Regions from separate parts of the Cohaesibacter intestini genome, predicted to be linked through region 2. Evidence: riboswitches for the same ligand, from Rfam matches in the RefSeq annotation. Region 2 holds a riboswitch; the other holds the start of a gene.
The links. A riboswitch is a leader RNA that binds a small molecule or an ion and turns the genes downstream of it on or off. The one in region 2 is predicted to bind cobalamin.
Positions count from the first base shown of each region.

Region 1: linked by a shared signal. The riboswitch ahead of DSD30_RS20230 (ABC transporter substrate-binding protein) and the one ahead of DSD30_RS18520 (DUF1636 family protein) in region 2 are both predicted to bind cobalamin.

Region 1 is NZ_QODK01000008.1:114,958-119,377, reverse strand. It holds gene attM (AttM family quorum-quenching N-acyl homoserine lactonase) at 1-137, opposite strand, end outside; gene DSD30_RS20245 (alpha/beta fold hydrolase) at 345-1,193, opposite strand; gene DSD30_RS20240 (hypothetical protein) at 1,255-1,644, opposite strand; gene DSD30_RS20235 (IclR family transcriptional regulator) at 1,829-2,605, shown strand; cobalamin riboswitch at 2,676-2,884, shown strand; gene DSD30_RS20230 (ABC transporter substrate-binding protein) at 3,013-4,098, shown strand; gene DSD30_RS20225 (FecCD family ABC transporter permease) at 4,098-4,420, shown strand, end outside.
Region 2 is NZ_QODK01000006.1:110,411-114,830, reverse strand. It holds gene cobN (cobaltochelatase subunit CobN) at 1-1,010, opposite strand, end outside; gene cobW (cobalamin biosynthesis protein CobW) at 1,035-2,120, opposite strand; gene DSD30_RS18520 (DUF1636 family protein) at 2,130-2,543, opposite strand; cobalamin riboswitch at 2,651-2,863, opposite strand; gene DSD30_RS18515 (DnaJ family domain-containing protein) at 3,043-3,363, opposite strand; gene folD (bifunctional methylenetetrahydrofolate dehydrogenase/methenyltetrahydrofolate cyclohydrolase FolD) at 3,490-4,404, opposite strand.

The DNA.
Region 1 (4,420 bases), on a different contig from region 2:
GCATTGCCGCCATCGATGACGATATTGCCCGCCGGATGCTTGATCAGGAACCATGGCACGGGAATTTCAAAGTCATCCTCGCCCTGATTCATCTTGATATATTTCAGTTTCGTGCGCAGCGTTCCGGTCTGAAACATATGCAGTTCGATGCCGGAAGACTCTCCGCCTCTGCGTGCTGAAGCCTTGGATTGCGAAGCCGGTCGTGCCGCCAGACTGTCGGAGCCGATTGTCTGGCCGATCGCGCTGGCATCGGTCGCAATCTTTTGACCCTTTTCATCAAATTCAATGATCTTCATATGCCTGTTCCCGAATAAATTTGTTGCATTCCATTCCCGACCCTTGCGTCAGGTTCGGTTCTCGATCACGCGCAGCGCTTCTTTGAGATAAACCGCAAAGAGCGGATAATTTTCCGACATCGGGAAATGCCCGATATCCTCCATTTCGATATAGATGCCCCCCGGAATCTGACGTGCCGTATTCTCGGTTGCTTCCGGTGGGGTGAGATAATCGTAGGTGCCGGTCATCATCACGACCGGGCAGCGGGCCGTATCGATCTCGGCAAGGCGGCCTCGCAAATCGTGGTCTATCGAATAGAAATAGAGGTCGCCCTGAAACACTTCCGAGCCTTGGGTATAGTAATGCCATGTTGCCCAGCGATCCTGCTCGGGGCTTTGCGGGGCCATCAGATCCCACACACCAGAGGCGCAGACCTGAGCGGCATTGACATGGGGGTGACGCCACCATTCCAGAAAGAAGCCCGGCGCATGTTCGGCGGCCTCAACCGGGATGACGGCGCGAAAGCGGTCGGGGTGATGAAGGGCCAGCTGCAGCGCAACATTGCCACCGAAAGACGACCCCATAAAGATCGGATCTTCGAGCTCCAGCGCATCGCAAAAGGCGAGGATGAACTTCATAAAGTGGTCGGCCGTGAGCTTGTATTCCTCTTTCCACCATTCCTTATTTGTCGGCGGATCCGATTTGCCATGTCGGGCCAGATCATAGGCGATGACGTCATACCGGGCTGTGATGTCCGGATCTTCGAGCAGATCGCGCCATTGATGATTGTGACAACCAGCCGTGTGCTGACAGACAAGAGGCTGCCCCTGTCCGTTGCGGAGATAGAAGACCTTATATTCGCAGCCATCCACATCGATGGTTACATACCGACCCACAACCGGAGAGTGCTTGACCATCAGGTTCCCCCTAAAGAATTTGTATCGTGACCGTGTGCTGTGGCGCCGCAAGCGGTTTGGCTCAGACAGGCACGCCCACTTTGCGCAACAGCTCAAATTGAATGGTGAAATTGCGAAGATTTTGCATTAGGACAAGCAAGTTGCCTTCCAGCTTGAGATCGCGCCGGAAGCTCGCAGACCAAATGCCGTGATACATCGGGTTGGGAATAGGCTGCGCAAATTCCCGCCAGGTATCTGGGCTGGCACGCAAGGCAAAATCGTAGGAATCAAGAGGGCCGGGATTGATATTGATTTCATGCACCTTGCCATCCAACATACGAACGATCGCCTTGGCGAGGCCCATATCCAGCAGGTAGGTGCAGGTAAAGTGACGAGCCATTGCGCCAATGGCGGCATCATTGTCCGAGGCTTGACTGAATCTGGTCGCCCAGTCTCTAACACTCAAGGCCATGCGCTCCTCCCCAACCACACGGTGAATATGTGACAAAATGTCAAATACTTTTGCCTTGAAAGATGTTCTGATATATGTTTATTGTTCAGTATATGGAACGTCTTTCTATGTACAAAACCATATCCGGGTGTATGGAAGATTGTCAAGATAGAAAAGAAACTTCAAAAAAAGACGACGAGGAATTATGGACAATCCAACACCAAAACTAGTGCCTGCGGTTGAAAGAGCGTCGCGCATTCTGGATTTTGTTGCTCGCAGTCGGACACACCCGACCGTGTCGAAACTGGCGCAGGAATTGAATCTTGCGAAAAGCTCGGTTCATACGCTTTGTCAAACGCTTGTGGAGCTAAATCTGCTGATCAAGCGGTCCGATCAAGCCTACCAGTTGGGCCCCCATGTCATGCGCTGGTCCAATGCCTTCAATCGACAATCTGACGTTGCAACAGAGTTTGCGTCCATTTGGGACACCGAGACCGAAATGCCTGGAGCGACCATCACATTGACGGTCAGAGACGGAGCAGAAGTTGTATATATAGCCGCGCGCAATTCCGAATTTAGTCACTCTTTGATAGAATTTCGTGCCGGAATGCGGCTTCCCGCAGCCTTCACGGCAACGGGAAAGGCCTTCCTCAGCTCGATGAGTGATTTCGAAGTCAAGCGCCTTTATGCAGACGGGTTGCCAGAACCGCGCACACCTTTCAGCGAACAGTCGATTGATGGGCTGCTGGAGGATTTGGCGGCCATCCGCAAGCGTGGATACTCCATCGACAATCAGGAAGTGGCAGAAGGCATCATTTGCTTCGGTGCCCCGGTTCTGGACTCTCAGAACACGCCGATTGCCGGCATCGCCGTCAGTCTGCTGATTGAAGATGCCGACGAGACGGACCGTGAAAATCTGATTACCAATGTCAAACGAATCGCGAAACGCTTGTCTGTTCGCATGGGCGCCGATCTCGAATAGCGGTTTCCGGGATCGCTGGCTGATTTCAGACAAAGCGATAGATCCCCGATTGACAGCTGCTGCCGCATAGTGGATATATCTGTTCGTCGGTTTCCTTAACGGAATAAAAAGGGAATTCGGTGCGTGGCAGATGCATGAGCCTGTCACAAATCCGGAGCTGTCCCCGCAACTGTAAACAGAGAGCGCCCTCAAGCTGGCCACTGGATTGTACCAATCTGGGAAGGCCGGGGAGCGCAATGACCTGTAAGCCAGGAGACCTGCCGACATTCAATCATTCAACCCGGGCGGGGTGTCCTGGAGGAGGGTCTCATGACAATGCGCATGTCTCTGCGTCTTCGCCATATTGAATCTGATTGCATCAGACTTGCCCGACTTCGGTTGCCTTGCCGCATCTGGAGTACGGGACATTGCTTTCCAATATCTGGCTATCCGGCCTATCGCGTCTGGCGCGCGCGATCGCCTTCTTTGTGGCATTTGCCGCGACTTATTCTGTTGCAACTGCAGCCCCTATCAACATCACCGATGACAGCGGTCGCACGCTGACCTTTGACAAACCATTGAAGCGCGCAGTCGTCTTCAACCGCTACAATGCTGAGTTCATTCGTGCGGTGGCTGACATGGACGTGATCGTCGGTGTCGACAGTTGGGTGACGCGCGATCCCACCTACTGGCCGGACCTCAAGGAGGGTATGCTTGTCGGGAAAGGGCAGCGAGAGCCAAATTACGAGGCGATCATTGCACAAGACCCCGATGTTGTGATCTTCCCCCGCAACGGCAGTTGGCAGGAGGCCATCAAGACGCTCGAGCCTTTCGACATTCCTGTTGTGGTACTGACCGGCTGGGATGTCCTCAAGCATGTCTCCAACATTACCGCCTTTGGCAAGATGTTCGACGCCGAGGAAAAGGCCGCCAAGCTCAACGCCTTCTATACCGGCAACATGGCGCTGTTGAAAGAGCGGCTTGAAGGCGCAGAGCGCAAGACGGTCTATCTCGAGGAGAAAACGCCCTATCGTTCCGTGCTGCGTGGCTCCGGCTGGCATGACATGATCGAAGCGGCTGGCGGACGCAATATCTTTGAACATGTCGATATTGAAACCCAGCCCAAAGAGCGCGGAAGTGTCCACAATCATGAAGTGGACCCCGAAGCAATCCTCAAGGCACAACCAGACATGATCATCAAGCTTCAGCCCGGCTCCTATCCGCTTCACCCGGCAAGCTTCTCACAGGCCTTCTTTGAAGCGCTAAAGGAACGTCCTGGTTTTGACGCACTGCCGGCGATCAAGAATGGTGATGCCTACCACATGAACTACTATCTGGCTGGGGGTTGTTCCAAGATGATCGGCGCGCTGTCGATTGCCAAATGGCTCTATCCAGACCGCTTCGAAGATGTTGATCCAGATGCGGTGATGAAAACATGGCTGGAGGATTTTCAGGGTGTCGCCTATCCGGGACGCTACTGGGCCAAGGCCACCGAATGGGAAGCAGGTCAGTGATGAACAGGGCCTTCTCTCCATCGGAGGTCATCCCATCTGGGTCATCCGTTCAGGATCCATCGGGGGATATCCGGCGAGCCTATGCTCGCCGGACCATCCGTGCCTCCCTGATTTGCCTATCGGGCGTGCTGCTGCTGGCTCTGCTGTCGGTCTTTGCGGTTTCCCTTGGCGCCAATGACATTTCACTGCTTCAGGCCATTCAAATACTTCTTGGTCCCGTCCTGCCCGCCAATCTGTTTGCCGAAGTGTCCGTTCTGCAGGAGAAGGTCGTGATGCAACTGCGCCTGCCGCGCATCACCATGGCCCTCGTTGGCGGTGCCGG
Region 2 (4,420 bases):
GCACGCGAAAGAATGCGTCCATCAAGCTCTGGCAACACCACATGCATCGCCAAATCGCGGGCCGACAGACCACGCGGGCTCTCCGCCCACGCTTCCTCGCTGGAACCTGACAGGATCACCTGTAGGATCGGGCATTCATAGACATCAAGGAAAGTCGGCTCATAACGCTGCCCGGCCTTGGACAAGGCGAAGGCCGATGTATTGAGGAACACCGCAGGGCGAAACGTTTCAAACGTCTTGTTGAGAAATTCCTGTGCCTCAGCGTCCTTGAGGCTCGGCACGAAGAAGGCAATGGCATGGTGTCCATTGGCTTCCAACGCCTTGCACAAGGCATCAATCGGCGCGGTGAGGGCACTTTGAATATAGGACCGGTAAACGAAGATCGGCACCACTGGCCGCGCCTCTTTGCCTTCAAACAAACTGATATAAGCCTCAAGCCCATCATCGCCGCTAAAGCTACGACCTTCATGCAAAATGCCGACACGGGGCAGGGCGAGAGGCTGAGGGGCATCCGCGCGGTTCGAGTCGATCAAATGGCTCGCATAATCGAGCGCATGGATCATGTTGTCCTGTCCGCCCTCAACACAATAGCGCCAGAACCGACGGACAACCGCAGGGTCAACACTTGACCAGGACGCAAGATCTTCATCCCATTTATTGTCCCCCGGCATGACAAGCAAATGCATGCCAGTGCCGCGAGACAGTTTTTGCAATTGTTCCAGGCCATAGCGCCAATATTCCGCCCCGCCCAACAGCCTTAATACGATCAGCTTTGCATGTTGCGCCGTCTGTTCCACATACATGTCGACCGAGTAGGGATGCCCCAGCGCCATCAGACTGGCAAGGCGCACCCGATGGTCTTGCGACCGCCGATAACGGGAGGATTCAACAAAGGCGGAAAGCTCACTGTCGGCCGCTGACAGAATGAGAATATCGCCGGGGCTTTGCCCCAGATCGATTGCTTCATCCTGATCATCAATGCGGCCGGCTTGTGGTGCGAGAATATGCATGGGACTTGCTATGACCTTTCAAAATCAGGAGAGCGTGGCTTCCGCCGCTGCCTGATCAAAATCTTTAAGGCCGATCACCACCAGACCGGTCTTGGCTTCGCCTGATGTATCGAACCAGCTGTCAACCCGACGACCAACTGCCTGAACGACAACGCGGGCTTTCTTGCCCTCAAGCGCCGCATAACCCTTGACCCGCAAAATACCCGGCTGCGCCAACGCCTTCTCAACACTCACCTTCACATCTTCCATCGAGGCAAAGACGCGCGGCGGCACGACAATGGAGTGGAACTCGTCATGATGATGATAATGATGGTGGTCGTGGTCATGATCGTCATGGTCATCATGGTCGTCATGGTCATGATCATGATGGTGATCGTGGGCGGCCTTGCGGCTATCCAGATCATCCTCAGCCACGGAATCAAGCCCCAGCAAAATGGCGGCTGAGACATCGCCATTGCGCGAGTGAATATTCTTCACGCCTTCGCGGGCATGTTCGCCGATGATCGCTTCAACCCGCGCCATACCTTCCTCGTCCACCAGATCGGCTTTGGAAATGACAATCATGTCAGCGCATTTCAGCTGATCGGCAAACAATTCCTCAATCGGGCTTTCATGATCAAGGCTGTCATCCTGCGCGCGCTGCTTGGCAATGGCGTCTTCATTCTGGCTATAATGCCCATCGCTGAGCGCAGATGCATCGGCAATGGTCACAACTCCGTCCACCGTGACAGAGGCCCGCACGCTCGGCCACTGGAAGGCCTTAACCAACGGCTGAGGCAGGGCAAGGCCAGAGGTTTCAATGACGATATGATCCGGCTTCGGATCGCGCTTCAGAAGCATTTCGATGGTTGGCAGGAAATCATCAGCCACCGTGCAACAGATGCAGCCATTTTTCAGTTCGACCACATCGTCGGCAGTGCAGTTCGGGTTACCGCAGTCGCTGAGCAATTCGCCGTCAAAGCCCATGTCCCCGAATTCATTGACGATCAGCGCGATTTTCTTGTCGCCTGCCTGTTCGATCAGTTTGCGGATCAGGGTTGTCTTGCCAGCACCAAGAAAGCCGGTCACGACAGTTGCAGGAATCTTTTTGTTGGAGGAGGCAAAGGACATGATGGACCTCTAATCTTTCATATCGGGAAATTCGGGAGACGGGTGCAGGCGGACGAGGGTGTTCTTGCGAACATGCTCTGGGCGCTCTCGCCAAACTGGTGCGCCGGTATCAGACGCAACATAAAGCCGGGAGAAGGAAAGCAGATCGTCGACGCGTTCATCAGACTTATCCAGCTCAGCAATCACATAGCCATATTTGCCAGCGCTGCGCAGGCTGACCGTGCAGGCTTGCTGGCAACTATTCATGCATTGCACAGGTTCAACGGCTAGCGTATCGCGCAACACATCGTCCTTGCTAACCGCTTCGACCAACCGGTCGTGTAGCAACTGGCCTTCGATGGGCCGGGCATCCGCTGCGGTGTCCGTAGGATCAATGCGCCGACAGGTCACACAGACCTGCATAAGCCCAGACTTCTTCGCCATTTCGCCTCCTGATAGGCCTGTTGGACAAGGCCGACTTGAATCGAGATAGACCGGGTAAAGTGGAGCATGCGGAAAAGGTTCCACGGCTCCGATCCTCCCCGACCGGTCGTGAATTGCTGCGGCAGGCAGGTCTCCTGGCTCGCGGTTTTACGCCATTTCGCCTTCCCGGATTAAAAATCCAGTGGTCCTTTGAAATGGCAATCCGCTTACAGTTGCGGGGGCAGCCACGGTTTAGGCCCCGAGTTGGGTCATCCGCACCGTGTTCCCTTTTCATCCGCCTTGCCTTCTTGCAAAGCAGAACCTTCCGTAACTCCCCTTGTGCGGGATAACCCTAGGATTGTCAATCACAACGGACAGATCGAAAGGAGAAGTCTGTCAAAGGTCGAGCATTCGACAGGAAAAATGCGAGGGATGACATCGAACCAACATGCCAGCAAAAAAGAAACCCCGCCAATCCGTCAGGACAGGCGGGGTATAATAGAAGCGCAGAGCCGTGCAATTATTCTGTGTAGAATTTGCGCCGCGCATCCTGTTCTACGCCGAGCACCATCTGCAACTCGGCAAGTTTGCGAAACTCTGCTTCGCGCTCTTCCTGACTGGTTGCTGCATTGAGGCGTTCATATTGATCGGCGATTGCCTTCTTTAGTTCGATTTCTTTGGGTAACGCGCCGGTTTCCTCCAGAATGCGATAACCCGCCTTCAAAAAGGTGTCGTCGCTTTGCTTGGGAGGTTTGGGCTTGCGTGCCCGCTTGTATTCATCAAGCAGACCATCCGCCTTGATCTTGGCGATGAGATATTCTGCGACGTCCTTGTTCGGCATGGTTCACTCCCTCAGAACGCTGGATCTTACTCTTATAATATAAGCCTCAGGTGACGCTTTTACAATCATTTCAGCGCGTTGGGTACTAAAATAGGACCCATAAAGCGCGCCGTAAGAATGCAAAGATCACGATAGCATGGATGCGTAATCCAGATCATCAAGCCCGGCCGAGCGACGCGCCGCTGTCAGGGTGTTGGCCATTAACAAAGCAATCGTCATCGGGCCGACGCCACCCGGCACCGGTGTGATGGATCCGGCCCGCTCAGCAGCACTGTCATAGTCTACGTCCCCGACAAGACGGGTCTTGCCTTCGCCGCGCTCTGGCGCATCAATCCGGTTGATCCCCACGTCGATGACACAGGCACCGTCCTTGATCCAGTCGCCCTTGACCATTTGAGGCCGCCCAACCGCAGCAACGACAATGTCAGCGCCACGCACGACATCCGGCAGGTCTTTGGTCCGGCTATGGGCAATCGTGACGGTGCAGCTTTCCGCCAGCAGCAAAGCCGCCATCGGTTTGCCAACAATGTTCGAGCGGCCAATGACAACCGCATTCTTGCCCGACAGGTTGCCCAAAACCCGCTTGGCCAGAATGAGCGAGCCGGCAGGGGTGCAAGGCACCATCGCCTTGTCGCGCTCGCCTGCGGTCAACAAGCCGACATTGATCGGATGGAAACCATCGACATCTTTGTCTGGGCGTATCAGATTGAGCACCTTGGACTCGTTGATATGATCGGGCAGCGGCAACTGCACCAGTATGCCGTGAATGGCCGGATCGTCATTCAAATCGCCAATTAGAGACAACAAGGTTTCTTCCGTGACATCGTCCGCCAAAGTATGTTGCACAGAATGGAAGTTGCATTCCTTGGCGGCTTTGCCCTTGGAGGCGACATAGACCTTGCTGGCGGGGTCTTCGCCGACAATCACCACAGCAATGCCGGGCACCACGTTGGTTTCCTTGATCAGTTTCTCGGCTTCGATCGCGATTGTCGCGCGCAAATCAGTGGCGATGGCTTTGCCATCAATTCGGGTGGCGGTCATGCTGTTTCCCTCAAAC